2 regions of the Pseudarthrobacter sp. SSS035 genome follow, and region 2 is predicted to be linked to the other one. Evidence: riboswitches for the same ligand, from Rfam matches in the RefSeq annotation. Region 2 holds a riboswitch; the other holds the start of a gene.
What was found. A riboswitch is a leader RNA that binds a small molecule or an ion and turns the genes downstream of it on or off. The one in region 2 is predicted to bind glycine.
Positions count from the first base shown of each region.

Region 1 (7,580 bases), 2.0 Mb from region 2:
CCGTTTACTTCGGCGTATTCCTGGGCGGACAGCAGCGGGCCCTCGGACTCGACGGTCACCTTGAACAGCCAGCCGGCACCGTACGGATCGGAGTTGATCAGTGCGGGATCGCCGACGGCGTCTTCGTTGATTTCCGTGACCTCGCCGGTCACCGGGGAGTACAGGTCAGAAACGGACTTGGTGGACTCGATCTCGCCGCAGGTCTCCCCCGCGGTGACCGTGGAGCCAACCTCGGGCAGGTCAATGTAGACGATGTCGCCCAGCGCCTCAGCGGCAACAGCGGACACACCAATAACGGACGGACCAGAGCCATCAAAGGCGATCCACTCGTGCTCGGCGGAGTACTTCAGTTCAGCGGCAACCTTAGCCATGTTCATAATTCCTTAAGTTCTTGGGTGTGTGGACGGGGTTTCGACAAGCTCAACCACCGGATGAGGCGGTGGGGCTGGCATCCGGCGGACCCGGTGATCGAGCCTGTCGAGATCCAGGGGTTTCGACAGGCTCAACCACCGGGCTGTGGTTACTTTTGGCGCTTGTAGAACGGCAGTGCGACAACCTCGAAAGGTTCTGCCTTGCCGCGCAGGTCGATGTCCAGGACGGTGCCAATCTCGGCGTGCTCGACGTCGACATAGGCCATCGCCACCGGGTAGCCGAGGGTGGGGCTGGGCTGGCCGGAGGTGACTTCGCCAACCACGGCGCCGTCCTTGAGCACCGGGTAGTGCCCGCGGCCGGCGCGACGGCCCAGTCCCTTCAAGCCCACAAGCTTACGCTTTGATCCGGCTTCCTTGGCGGCTTCCAGGGCGGACCGGCCCACGAAGTCGCCTTCCTTGCTCTTGAGCGCCACAACGCCACCCAGGCCGGCGTCGAACGGTGACCCGTCGAGAGACAGTTCGTTGCCGTAGAGCGGCATGCCGGCTTCCAGGCGGAGCGAATCGCGTGAGGCGAGGCCGCACGGAACGATGCCGAACTCAGCCCCTGCTTCGGCGACGGACGCCCACAGGGAGGCGGCGCCGTCGTTCGCTACGAAGAGCTCGAAGCCGTCCTCGCCGGTGTAACCGGTGCGGGCCAGGATGACGTTGTGGCCGGCCACGGTGAGCTCGTTGAACGCGTAGTACTTCAGGTCGGTGACGAGCGCGTGCTGGGCCTCAGCGGTCAGCTTGAGCAGGATGGCCTCGGCCTTGGGGCCCTGGACCGCGATCAGCGAGGTGATGGCGGAGGCGTCCTCCACCTTCACGTTGAAGGCCACGGCGCGTTCGGCCAGGGCGACGGCGACGGTGGGGGCGTTGCCCGCGTTGGGGACCACGAGGTACTTCTCGTCGCCAAAACGGTAGACGATGAGGTCATCGATGATGCCGCCGTCGGCGTTGCAGATGAGCGAGTACTTGGCCTTGCCGTCCGCGATGGCGGAGAGCTTGCCCACGAGCGCGTAGTCCAGGAACGCGCCGGCTTCCAGGCCGGAGACCCAGACTTCGCCCATGTGGGAGAGGTCGAACAGGCCGGCAGCGTTGCGCACCGCGTGGTGCTCGGCCAGCTCGGAGCTGTACTTCAGGGGCATCTGCCAGCCACCGAAATCGGTGAAGGAAGCGCCGAGTTTCTTGTGCTCTTCGTAGAGAGCGGTGTAGTTCTCAGTCATTGTTAAAGCCTTTCACAGGAAACTAGTTCGCGAATTCTTCGATGGGCGGGCAGGAGCAGATCAGGTTGCGGTCCCCTGCTGCGCCGTCGATGCGGCCGACGGGCGGGAAGTACTTGTCCTGCTTGAGGTGGTGGACCGGGAAGGCGGCCTGCTCCCGCGGGTATTGACGGTTCCAGTCGGAGGTGACGACGGCGGACGCGGTGTGGGGTGCGTGGCGCAGCGGGCTGTTCTCCACGGTGAAGTCGCCGTTGGCCACCTGGTCGATTTCCTTCCGGATCGTGATCATCGCGTCGATGAACCGGTCGATCTCCACGAGGTCCTCGGACTCCGTCGGCTCCACCATCAGCGTGCCCGCAACCGGGAACGCCAGGGTGGGGGCGTGGAAACCGTAGTCGATGAGGCGCTTGGCCACATCCTCCGCGGTGACGCCCGTCTTCGCCGTCAGGTCGCGCAGGTCCAGGATGCACTCGTGCGCCACCAGCCCGCCCTCACCCGTGTAGAGGACGGGGAAGTACTCGTTCAGGCGGGCCGCAACGTAGTTCGCCGCCAGCAGCGCCGACTTGGTCGCCTCGGTCAGGCCTTCGGCACCCATGAGCTTCACGTAAGCCCAGGAGATGGGCAGGACGCCTGCGGAACCGTAGTTGGACGCGCTGATGGCCACGCCGTGGCCGGCTTCGTGCGCCGCCTTGTTGGCATCACCGGGCATAAACGGTGCCAGGTGCGCCTTGGCCGCGACCGGGCCAACACCGGGGCCGCCGCCGCCGTGCGGGATGCAGAAGGTCTTGTGCAGGTTCAGGTGCGAGACGTCGCCGCCGAACTTGCCCGGCTGGGCCAGGCCCACGAGGGCGTTGAGGTTGGCGCCGTCCACGTAGACCTGGCCGCCGGCCGCGTGCACGGCGTCGCAGATTTCGGTGACGTCGGCGTCGTAGACGCCGTGGGTGGAGGGGTAGGTGATCATGATCGCCGAGAGCGCGTCCTTGTTCGCCTCGATCTTGGCGTAGAGGTCCGTGTGGTCGATGCTGCCGTCCGCAGCGGTAGCCACCACAACCACCTTCATGCCCGCCAGGACTGCGGAGGCGGCGTTGGTGCCGTGGGCCGACGCAGGGATCAGGCAGACGTTGCGCTGGTCATCGCCGCGGGACAGGTGGTAGCCGCGGATGGCCAGCAGGCCTGCGAGCTCGCCCTGGGACCCGGCGTTCGGCTGCAGGGAGACCTGGTCGTAGCCGGTGATTTCCGCGAGGTCAGCTTCCAGCCCGCCGATGAGCTCGCGCCAGCCCACGGTCTGGGAATCCGGGGCGAACGGGTGGATGGAGGCGAACTCCGGCCAGGAAATGGCCTCCATCTCTGCCGTGGCGTTCAGCTTCATGGTGCAGGAACCCAGCGGGATCATGGTGCGGTCCAGCGCCAGGTCCCGGTCACTCAGCCGGCGGATGTAGCGCAGCAGCTGCGTTTCGGAACGGTGCGTGTTGAACACCGGGTGCTGCAGGTACTCGGAGGTGCGGAGCACCGATTCGGGCAGTTCAAAGCCCTTCGCATCCACAACCGGGCCGGCACCGAAGGCGACGGCGATGGCGGAGAGGACCTCCGTCGTCGTGGTTTCATCAGCGGAGACGCCGATGGTGTCACCGTCGATGTGGCGCAGGTTGATGCCGCGTGCTTCGGCGGCGGCGATGACCTTGGCTGCCTTGCCCGGGACGCGGACCGTGACGGTGTCGAAGAAGGCCTCGGTGACCAGTTCGCGGCCGGCGACCTTCAGCGTGGTGGCCAGGGTGCGGGCGTTGTTGTGGACCTGCTCGGCGATGGCCTTGAGTCCGTCCGGGCCGTGGTAAACGGCGTAGAACGAGGAAACGATGGCCAGCAGTGCCTGCGCGGTGCAGATGTTGGACGTGGCCTTCTCACGGCGGATGTGCTGCTCACGGGTCTGCAGTGCCAGACGGTACGCGGGGGTCCCGGCGTCGTCCTTGGAGACCCCGACGAGGCGGCCCGGCATGGAACGCTCCAGGCCCTTCGCCACCGCCATGTACGCCGCGTGCGGGCCGCCGAAGAACAACGGCACACCAAATCGCTGGGTCGAGCCGACGGCGATGTCCGCGCCCTGCTCCCCCGGAGGGGTGATCAGCGTCAGCGCCAACAGATCGGCGGCAACGGTCACGAGGGCGCCGCGCTCCTTGGCTTCCTTGATGATGTCTGCATGGTTGAAGACCCGGCCCGACACACCCGGCTGCTGCAGGACAACACCGTTGATAACGCCGTCGGGCAGGCCCTGGGACAGGTCAGCGACCTCCACCTCGAACCCGAGGGCCTCGGCGCGGCCCTTCACGATCGCGATGGTCTGCGGCAGGCAGTCGGCATCCAGGACGGTCTTGCCGTCCCGGGCTTCCTTGTTCTTGTTTGCCCGGCGCATCATCAGCACGGCCTCGGCCACGGCGGTGGCCTCATCCAGCAGCGACGCGTTCGCGATCGGCAGGCCCACCAGGTCCTGGACCATGGTCTGGAAGTTCAGCAACGCCTCCAGCCGGCCCTGCGAAATCTCGGGCTGGTACGGCGTGTACGCGGTGTACCAGGCGGGGGCTTCGAGGATGTTCCGGCGGATGACCGCGGGCGTGACGGTGTCGTAGTAGCCCTGGCCGATCATCTGCACAGCCGTCTTGTTCTTCGCCGCGAGCTTCCGCAGCTCGGCAAGGACCTCAACCTCACTCAGGGCGTCCTTGAGGGCCAGCGGCTTGGCCTGGCGGATGGAGTCGGGGACGGCAACGTCCACGAGGCCGTCAACGCTGTCATAGCCGACGGCCTTGAGCATGGTGTCGATATCGGCCTGGCGGCGCGCACCAATATGCCGATCGGCAAAGGTGGAAGGGGACGACTGGATGGTCATGAAGGAACTCCATAATTCAGGTGGCGCGCTGGGTACGCCACATTGATTCGGGTTCCTCCCCGCTCTGTATTGGACCTGAGAGTTTCCGCGCCCACCTGCTTGCCGCAGGGTGACGCTTGCACCGTCGGTGAGCCCGTTGCCGGACTACTTTCCAGAGTTGCCTGGCCGCGGCGGTACGTGGGCCTGAGAGATTCCTGGGGAGGATTTGCTCCTACGGCGCCTGCTGAACGTACCGGCAGGACTCTCCCGCCGCAGATCAAAAGCATGTGCCATTTTGTCCGTGACACGTCTCACAGGTTAGCCGGATTTCAGGCCGCGTGCAAGATTTCCGGTGGCACCGGCGTCGGATCACCATCGATTGCTCCGTGAAAGCCCTTTGGGGAGCCATAAGGGCCTTTACGGAGCAATCAATGGGAAATCGATCGGCCCTGATGTGTTCACCGCGTGAAACGATGTGCTTATGGAGACTCCAGGGACGTTGAACGCGCATCGCCTTGGCGACGAACAGCCTTCCGAAGCGGACATCGATCTGTACCGAGTGCTCAGCGCGGACATCTCGGCCGGCGTCGCCGTGGTTTCTACATCGCTGAACAAGCGCGACTACGCAGCAACAGTGACTGCTTTTCTCTCCGTCTCCTATGATCCGCCTACGATGCTTGTCAGTCTCTATGCGGGCTCACGCATTGGCGAAGCAATTGCCACGACGGGTACCTGGGCGTTGAGTCTGCTGCGCAGTAAGCACCAAGGCGCGGCGGATTGGCTGGCCAGTCCAGTGACCCCAATAGAGGGCCTGCTGTCCCAGGTTCCCTACCGCCGTGGCCCCGCCACCGGATCGGTGATCCTCGACGGATCGATCGCGTACTTCGAGCTGCGAACGGTTGCCATCCATCCGGCGGCAACGCATCTGCTCATCGTGGGAGAGGTACTTGCGATGGGTAGTGACGCTCCGGCGGCGGAAGTACCGGACCCGCTCATACATTTTGCTTCTGCCTACTACCGACTGGCGCCCTAGAAGTTACCCACAAACGCGGCGAAGACTACTGATCTCCAGGGGCGAAAAGTCAAAGACGCCTTCAGGAAACACTGATCCACGAGGCCGGAAAGCGGGGATGCAGTCCGGTCGGACGCACGCCCCGCCTTGGCTACGCCGTGGCAGCACCCCGGCTGGATCCTCAGGCGTCCTGCAAGCCTGAGCCTGCAGGACACTGTGGTGAGACACCGGACTTCAGCCCGCCTCAACGGCGGTCAGCCGTGGTTGCTGTTCAGGTCGCGGCGGGCAGTGCGTCCGGGATCCGCGGTTTCGTGTTTCCTGTGAAGGTGAACGTCGCGTCGTCGCCTTCGCCGTCAACGTCGACTGCGATGATGTCGCCGGGCTTGAGCTCGCCGAAGAGGATCTTCTCGGAGAGCTGGTCCTCGATCTCGCGCTGGATGGTGCGGCGCAGCGGCCGGGCACCCATGGCCGGGTCGTACCCACGGGTTGCCAGGAGCACCCTGGCTGCGGTGGTGAGCTCGATGCCCATGTCCTTGTCAGCAAGGCGCTGCTCGAGGCGGCCGACGAACATGTCCACGATCTGGATGATTTCGTCCTGGGTCAGCTGCGGGAAGACGATGACGTCGTCGACACGGTTCAGGAACTCGGGGCGGAAGTGCTGCTTGAGCTCCTCCGTGACGCGGGCGCGCATCCGGTTGTAGCCGGTCTGGGTGTCTGTGCCGGACTGGAAGCCGGTGGCAACGCTCTTGGAGATGTCCCGGGTGCCCAGGTTCGTGGTCATGATGATCACGGTGTTCTTGAAGTCCACCACGCGGCCATGGGAGTCGGTCAGGCGGCCGTCTTCCATGATCTGCAGGAGTGAGTTGAAGAGATCGGCGTGCGCCTTCTCCACCTCGTCGAACAGGACCACGGAGAACGGACGGCGCCGGACCTTTTCGGTCAGCTGCCCGCCCTCGTCGTAGCCGACGTAGCCCGGAGGGGCACCGAAGAGCCGCGAAACAGTGTGCTTCTCCGAGTACTCGGACATGTCCAGCGTGATGAGGGCATCCTCCTCGCCGAACAGGAACTCGGCCAGGGCCTTGGCCAGCTCGGTCTTGCCCACACCGGTGGGGCCGGCGAAGATGAACGAGCCGCCCGGACGCTTCGGGTCCTTCAGGCCGGCACGGGTGCGGCGGATAGCCCGCGAAACCGACTTAATCGCCTCGTCCTGGCCCACGACGCGCTGGTGCAGTTCGGCTTCCATTTTCAGCAGGCGCGAGGACTCTTCCTCGGTGAGCTTGAACACCGGGATACCGGTGGCATTCGCCAGCACCTCCGCGATCAGTTCCTCATCAACTTCGGAAATGTCATCCATGCCGCCGGACTTCCAGTGGCGTTCCTTCTCGGAGCGCTCAGTAATGAGCTTCTGCTCCTTGTCGCGCAGCGAAGCGGCACCCGCATAGTCCTCCGCATCCAACGCGGACTCCTTCTCCATTTTCAGCGCAGCGATCCGCTCGTCCATCGCCTTGAGCTCCGGCGGGGCGCTCATCCGGCGGATACGCAGCCGGGCGCCGGCCTCATCGATCAGGTCGATCGCCTTGTCCGGCAGGAAGCGGTCCGAGATGTAACGCTCCGAGAGGTTCGCGGCGGCGACCAGCGCGCCGTCGGTGATGGTGACCCGGTGGTGCGCCTCGTAGCGGTCCCGCAGGCCCTTGAGGATCTCGATCGCGTGCGCGACGGAGGGCTCCTTGACCTGGATCGGCTGGAAGCGGCGCTCCAGCGCGGCATCCTTCTCGATGTGCTTACGGTAGTCATCCAGCGTCGTGGCACCGATGGTCTGCAGCTCGCCCCGAGCCAGCAACGGCTTAAGGATCGAAGCCGCGTCGATGGCACCTTCGGCCGCACCGGCACCGACAAGGGTGTGGATCTCATCAATGAACAAAAGAATGTCCCCGCGGGTGCGGATTTCCTTCAGGACCTTCTTCAGCCGCTCCTCGAAGTCACCGCGGTACCGGGAGCCGGCCACCACGGAGCCCAGGTCAAGCGTGTACAGCTGCTTATCCTTGAGAGTCTCCGGCACATCGCCGCGGACAATCGCCTGG
Region 1 covers NZ_CP096882.1:2,966,772-2,974,351, reverse strand. The annotation lists gene gcvH (glycine cleavage system protein GcvH) at 1-371, opposite strand, end outside; gene gcvT (glycine cleavage system aminomethyltransferase GcvT) at 521-1,633, opposite strand; gene gcvP (aminomethyl-transferring glycine dehydrogenase) at 1,656-4,508, opposite strand; glycine riboswitch at 4,670-4,767, opposite strand; gene MUN23_RS13700 (flavin reductase family protein) at 4,969-5,520, shown strand; gene MUN23_RS13695 (ATP-dependent Clp protease ATP-binding subunit) at 5,771-7,580, opposite strand, start outside.
Region 1: it holds a riboswitch for glycine, as region 2 does, so the genes downstream of both, gcvP (aminomethyl-transferring glycine dehydrogenase) here and gcvP (aminomethyl-transferring glycine dehydrogenase) in region 2, are expected to answer to the same signal.

Region 2 (7,580 bases):
GGAACGCCAGGGTGGGGGCGTGGAAACCGTAGTCGATGAGGCGCTTGGCCACATCCTCCGCGGTGACGCCGGTCTTCGCCGTCAGGTCGCGGAGGTCCAGGATGCACTCGTGCGCCACCAGTCCGCCTTCACCGGTATAGAGGACGGGGAAGTACTCGTTCAGGCGGGCCGCAACGTAGTTGGCCGCCAGCAGCGCCGACTTCGTGGCCTCGGTCAGGCCCTCGGCACCCATTAGCTTCACATAGGCCCAGGAGATCGGCAGGACACCGGCGGAACCGTAGTTGGATGCGCTGATGGCCACGCCGTGGCCCGCTTCGCGCGCTGCCTTGTTGGCGTCACCGGGCATAAACGGTGCCAGGTGGGCCTTGGCCGCGACCGGGCCAACGCCGGGGCCGCCGCCGCCGTGCGGGATGCAGAAGGTCTTGTGCAGGTTCAGGTGTGAGACGTCGCCGCCGAACTTGCCCGGCTGCGCCAGGCCCACGAGGGCGTTCAGGTTGGCGCCGTCCACGTACACCTGGCCGCCGGCAGCGTGCACGGCGTCGCAGATTTCGGTGACATCGGCGTCGTACACGCCGTGCGTGGAGGGGTAGGTGATCATGATCGCCGAGAGGACGTCCTTGTTCGCCTCGATCTTGGCGTTCAGATCCGCATGGTCGATGCTGCCGTCCGCCGCGGTGGCCACAACTACGACCTTCATGCCGGCCAGGACGGCCGAGGCGGCGTTGGTGCCGTGGGCCGAAGCCGGGATCAGGCAGACCGTGCGCTGGTCATCGCCGCGGGAGAGGTGGTAGCCACGGATGGCCAGCAGGCCTGCGAGCTCACCCTGGGACCCGGCGTTCGGCTGCAGGGAGACCTGGTCGTAGCCCGTGATCTCGGTCAGCTGGTCTTCGAGGTCGGTGATCAGTTCGCGCCAGCCCACGGTCTGGGAATCCGGGGCGAACGGGTGGATCGAGGCGAACTCCGGCCACGAGATGGCTTCCATCTCCGCGGTGGCGTTCAGCTTCATCGTGCACGAACCCAACGGAATCATGGTGCGGTCCAGCGCGAGGTCGCGGTCACTCAGCCGGCGGATGTAGCGCAGCAGCTGGGTCTCGGAACGGTGGGTGTTGAACACCGGGTGCTGCAGGTAACCGGAGGAACGCTCGACGGCGGCATCCAGCGCGAACCCACTGTCAGTGCCGGCGGCCGCGTCCACCGCCGCGGCACCAAAGGCTTCCAGCACACCGGCAACGATGGCCTGGGTGGTGGTTTCATCGGCGGAAACGCCGACGGTGTCGCCGTCGACGTGGCGCAGGTTGATGCCCTTGGCCTCTGCGGCGGCAACAATGGCGGCAGCCTTGCCAGGCGCGGAAACCGTGACGGTATCGAAGAAGCTCGTGTGCAGAACGTCCAGGCCGGCCGCCTTCAGGGACGCGGCGATGGTTGCCGCGTGGCTGTGGGTGGTCTCGGCGATTGCCTTGAGGCCGTCCGGGCCGTGGTACACGGCGTAGAACGAGGAGACGATGGCCAGCAGTGCCTGCGCGGTGCAGATGTTGGACGTGGCCTTCTCACGGCGGATGTGCTGCTCACGGGTCTGCAGCGCCAGACGGTACGCGGGGGTCCCGGCGTCGTCCTTGGACACCCCGACCAGGCGGCCCGGCATGGAACGCTCCAGCCCCTTCGCCACCGCCATGTACGCCGCGTGCGGGCCGCCGAAGAACAACGGCACCCCAAAACGCTGCGTCGAGCCGACGGCGATGTCCGCGCCCTGCTCCCCCGGAGGCGTGATCAGGGTCAGGGCCAGCAGGTCCGCGGCCACGGTCACGAGCGCGCCGCGCTCCTTGGCAGCCGCGATCACGTCTGCGTGGTTGAAGACCCGGCCGGAAACACCCGGCTGCTGCAGCACAACACCGTTGATGACGCCGTCGGGCAGGCCCTGGGACAGGTCAGCGACCTCCACCTCGAAGCCGAGGGCCTCGGCGCGGCCCTTCACGATGGCAATGGTCTGCGGCAGGCAGTCGGCATCCAGGACCGTCTTGCCGTCCCGGGCGCCCTTGTTCTTGTTGGCCCGGCGCATCATCAGCACGGCCTCGGCGACGGCGGTGGCTTCATCCAGCAGCGACGCGTTCGCGATCGGCAGGCCCACCAGGTCCTGGACCATGGTCTGGAAGTTCAGCAAAGCCTCGAGCCGGCCCTGGGAAATCTCGGGCTGGTACGGCGTGTACGCGGTATACCAGGCCGGGGCTTCAAGGATGTTCCGGCGGATCACGGCCGGCGTCACGGTGTCGTAGTAGCCCTGCCCGATCATCTGCACAGCAGTCTTGTTCTTCGCCGCGAGCTTCCGCAGCTCCGCAAGGACCTCAACCTCACTGAGGGCGTCCTTGAGGGCCAGCGGCTTGGCCTGGCGGATGGAGTCGGGGACGGCCGTATCCACCAGCGCGTCCACAGTGCCGTAGCCGACGGCCTTGAGCATGGAGTCGATATCGGCCTGGCGGCGGGCACCAATATGCCGGTCAACGAAAGTGGCCGAGGCCGAATTAACACTCACAAGGAACTCCATTACTAAGGCGGCGCAGGGTGCGCCACATCGACTCGGGTTCCTCCCCGCTCTGTCTGGGACCTGAGAGTTTCCGCGCAGCCTGCTTCCGCAAGGCTGCGCTTGCACCGTCGGTGGGCACAGCGGTCCTGACATTCCGGAGTGATCCGGGACGCTTCAGGCGGACGGCCTGCCACTTTCCAGAGTTGCCTGGCCGCGGCGGTACGTGGGCCTGAGAGATTCCTGGGGAGGATTTGCTCCTAGGGCGCCTGTTGTACCCACTAACAGAACTCTCCCGCCGCAGATCAAAGGCATATTCAGATTTTGTGGCGGCCGCAGATGGTCGCCACGCCGTCCAATTCTCCTACGCCCCGGGCCGCCGGGCAAATGAGGTCGCGGATTCAGCCGCGAAGCCGCTCCACGGCAGCGAGGAGCTCCTCAATGTCTCCATGCCTGCCCATGCCGTCCCCGGTGGTGCCGCTTTCCCACATGGCGTTGAAATACAGCCCGTCCCCCATGTACAGCACGGCTTTCGCCATGGCCGTGCCGACGTCGGCCGCGATCAGGTCCAACCATTGCTGCTGGATGGCGGCAAAGCGGCGCCGGGCCTCTTCATGGGCCACTTCAGCCAGCCGCGTGGCGGCCACGAAGGATCGGTCCATGGGCGAGTCGGACCAGAGCGAGGAACGGATGAAGTAGGCCGCCGCACCTTCGGCTGCTGCAGCCATCAGCGCGAGGTCCTCGACGGCCAGTCGGTCCAGCCGCTCCAGCACCGCAGCGATCAGCGCTTCCTTGTTGGGGAAGTGATAGAGCAACCCGCCCTTGGACACGCCTGCGCGCTTGGCCACTGCATCCAAAGTGGCAGCCCGCTCCCCCACGTCGATCAGGAGTTCTTCAAAAGCGTCGAGGACTGCGTCGCGTGCGACGGGATTTCTGGCCATGGCTTCAATCATGCACGCTCCGGGTCGCGTTTCTTAACTGTACCGTCTGGACGGTATAGTTATCGCATGACGTTGTCCGCACAGTCCAACCAGAACACCCGAAGCACATCCACCACGGCTGCCGATTTCAGGCCGTCAGGGCCCGCCAAGGCGCCCTGGCGCGATTGGCTCGCGCTGGCCCTGCTGATGTTTCCGGTGCTCCTGGTTGCGGTGGACAACACTGCGTTGACGTTCGCGCTTCCGGCCATCGCGAGCAGCCTGGAGACAACGGGAGTCCAGCTGCTGTGGATTGTGGACGCCTACCCCCTGGTGCTTGCAGGTTTGCTTGTTGCCATGGGCAGCCTGGGCGACCGGATCGGGCGCCGCCGGCTGCTGCTGACCGGCAGTGTTGGCTTCGCCGCGGTATCAGCAGCAACAGCCTTTGCTCCCAGCGCGGAGTGGCTGATAGCGGGGCGGGCCATGCTGGGGTTCTTCGGGGCCATGCTGATGCCCTCAACCCTGTCCCTGATCCGCAACATTTTTCCGGACCCAAACCGGCGTCGGCTGGCGGTTGCCATCTGGGCTGCCGGCTTCTCCGGCGGCGCCGCCCTGGGTCCCATATTCGGCGGGTGGCTGGTGGAGCAGTTCTGGTGGGGCGCCATCCTGCTGGTCGCAGTGCCCATCATGCTGCCCCTGCTGGCGTTCGGCCCTGCGTTCATCCCGGAATCAAAGGATCCGCGCCCGGGGCGGGTGGACGTGCCCAGCATCGTCCTGTCCCTGCTGGTAATGGTGCCCGTTGTGTATGGCATCAAGGAGCTGGCGACCGATGGCTTCGGGGCCGCTCCTGTGGGTCTTGTTGCCTTTGGCCTGGCCATGGGCGTCGTCTTTGTCCGCCGCCAGCAGCGGCTGGCCTGCCCCCTGCTGGACATGTCCCTGTTCGGCAACCGGGTCTTCAGCACTGCCATCACGGCAAACGTGCTGGCCCTGTTCTCCTTCAACGGCTTCATCCTGTTCCTCGCCCAGCACCTGCAGCTCCTGGACGGAATGACTCCGTCGGCCGCCGGAATTGCCATGATCCCGGCCCTGGTGGCCACAGTGCTGGCTGGGCTGGCAGTGGTGCCGCTGGTCCGGAAGGTGCGTCCGGGCTTTGTGGTGGCGGGTGGCCTGGCCCTGAGCGCCACCGGCTATGGAATCGTGGTCTTCGGTGACCACGGCTCCGGCCCGGCCCTCCTGCTGGCCGCGCTGCTGATCCTCGCCCTGGGCGTGGGCACAGCGGAAACTATTTCCAATGACCTCATCCTGGGCTCCGTTCCAGCGGAGAAGTCGGGAGCGGCGGCCGCCATCTCCGAAACGGGCTATGAGGTGGGGTCCCTGCTGGGGACGGCGGTGCTGGGCTCCATCCTGACCGCTTCCTACCAGCGCAATCTCCGGCTTCCGGCCGGGGTGGAGGAAACGGCGTCGGGCACTGCAGTACACCAGGCGGGTGAAACTCTGGCGGGCGCCGTGGAGCTGGCCGCCGGCCTGCCTGCTCCGCTGGCCGAAGCGCTCCGCGGCGCAGCACGCCTGGCGTTTGATTCGGGCGTCCACACCACTGCGGCAATCGCGCTGGTACTGATGGCGAGCGCGTCAGTCCTTGCCGCCGTCGTACTCCGGAAAGTTCCGACGGCGGACTAGGCGCTCGTCCCCGGCAAGCCGGCGAGCGCACAAAAACGCCCGGCGCAAGGAATCCTTCCGGCGCCGGGCGCTTGTGGCCTCGTTAGGGCCGACTCTTACTTGGCGTCAGGGGCGGTGACGCTGGCCGAGGCCTTCATGGTCTCGGCGTTCACCATCCACGCGTACTGCTCCAGCTTGGCGATGAATTCGTGGAGCAGGTCCGCGGTGGTGGGATCCTCTTCGTCCACTTCGTCATGGACCTTGCGCATGGTGCCCACGGCAGCCTCAAGCGCGGCAACGATCCGCTCGATGGCGTCCTTCGTGTTGATGAGCCCTCCGGGGAACTGCGCGAGGCTGGTGGACTTGGCCACGGTGGCACTGCGGCCGTCCGGCAGGGCATGCAGGGCGCGCATCCGCTCGGCCATATCGTCCGCGAACTGCCGGGCGGCATCCACGATTTCGTCCAGCTGCAGGTGAAGGTCCCGGAAGTTGGTCCCCACGATGTTCCAGTGGGCCTGCTTGCCCTGGATGTGCAGCTCAATCAGGTCCGCAAGTACGGCCTGCAGGTTATTGGTCAGGGTCGGCGAAGCTTTCATGAATCCTCCTCGATTGGTCCAGTAGTCCCGACGCTATCAGCCACGGGATCGATCACGGCAGGCCGGAAGCAAATTTCTCAGTGAGCTTACTAATCTCACGGAGCGAGATAAAAGAATGGGATTCATTTAAATCATTGCGCGAAAGCCGTCCATCCTCCATACTAAATGAACGTCATTCATTTAGTGACGGTCGTCTCACTGGAAGTAAGCACATGATTGAAATTTCCTGCCTCGACTCACCCACGTCCTTGGCCCGGACAACGCCGTCCGTCCGCCCTGCCCTTCGGGTGGGCGTTGTGCAGCACCGCTGGCATGCAGACACCGCCGTCCTGCAGGCCGAACTCGATGAAGGAATCGGCCGCGCCGCCAGGCTCGGTGCCACGGTTGTGTTCCTGCCCGAACTCACGCTTTCCCGCTACCCTGCAGACACCTGCCCCGAGAACAATTCGGCCGCCGGCATCCGCCCGTCGGACATCGCTGAGGACCTGCTCACCGGACCCACGTTCCGGTTTGCTGCCGAGTCGGCCCGCCGCCACCGCGTGGCTGTCCATGCCTCGCTCTACCAGCAGGCACCGAACCCGGACGGCAGCGACGACGGCCTGGGGCTGAACACCGCTATCCTGGTGTCGTCCGAGGGCGAACTGCTCGCCCGCACGCACAAGCTCCACATCCCGGTCACCGCGGGCTACTACGAAGACAAGTTCTTCCGCCAGGGGCCGGCGGCCGCGGATGCCTACGAGGTCCACGCGCCGGCAGAACTGGGCGGCGCCCGGCTGGGCATGCCCACCTGCTGGGACGAATGGTTCCCGGAGGTGGCCCGGCTCTACTCCCTCGGTGGCGCAGAGATCCTGGTCTACCCCACCGCCATCGGTTCCGAGCCGGACCACCCGGAGTTCGACACCCAGCCGTTGTGGCAGCAGGTCATTGTGGGCAACGGCATCGCCAACGGGCTCTTTATGATCGCCCCCAACCGCTGGGGCAGTGAAGGAACGCTGAACTTCTACGGCTCCTCCTTCATCTCCGACCCCTACGGCCGCGTCCTCGTGCAGGCCCCGCGTGACGCCTCCGCTGTGCTGGTGGCAGACCTCGACCTGGACCAGCGGCGGGACTGGCTGACGCTCTTCCCCTTCCTGTCCACGCGCCGCCCCGATACCTACGGCCGGCTTACGGAACCCGTACGCCGTGACCAGCCGCTCGGCGGCGAAGAGGGAGAAGTCGGGATTTCGACAAGCTCAATCACCGGGCATAGAGGCTCAATCACCGGGCCCGCAGGCTCCATCAACCGTCAGCAGGTGACCGCATGAGCACGTGGCGCATGCCCGCCGAAACCGCTCTGCAGGAGCGGCTGTGGATGGCCTTTCCCACCGGCGGCTACACGCTGGGCGACACGGAGGAAGATGCCCACGCTGCCCGGTCCACCTGGGCAGCGGTAGCCAACGCCGCCGTCGAATTTGAGCCGGTTACCGTGGTAGTGGACCCCGACGACGTCGGCATCGCCGCCCGCTATCTGAACCGGAACGTCGAGGTACTTGCCGCCCCGCTCAACGATGCGTGGATGCGGGACATCGGCCCCACGTTCGTGCTGGACCAGGACGGGAGCCTCGGCGCCGTCGACTGGATCTTCAACGGCTGGGGTGCCCAGGACTGGGCGCGCTGGGACAAGGACGCGCTGATCGCCGGCGAAGTCTCGGGCCGATCCGGGGCCACGCACATCGTGTCCGCGCTGGTCAACGAAGGCGGCGGCATCCAGGTGGACGGCCAGGGAACCGTCCTCGTGACCGAAACCGTGCAGCTGGATCCGGGCCGCAACCCGGGACTCAGCCGGGCCGACGTCGAAGCCGAGCTCGCCCGGACCATCGGCGCCACGCAGGTGGTCTGGCTCCCGCGCGGACTGGC
Region 2 covers NZ_CP096882.1:971,608-979,187, forward strand. The annotation lists gene gcvP (aminomethyl-transferring glycine dehydrogenase) at 1-2,539, opposite strand, end outside; glycine riboswitch at 2,726-2,823, opposite strand; gene MUN23_RS04445 (TetR/AcrR family transcriptional regulator) at 2,917-3,456, opposite strand; gene MUN23_RS04450 (MFS transporter) at 3,523-5,109, shown strand; gene MUN23_RS04455 (Dps family protein) at 5,205-5,684, opposite strand; gene MUN23_RS04460 (nitrilase-related carbon-nitrogen hydrolase) at 5,897-6,988, shown strand; gene MUN23_RS04465 (agmatine/peptidylarginine deiminase) at 6,985-7,580, shown strand, end outside.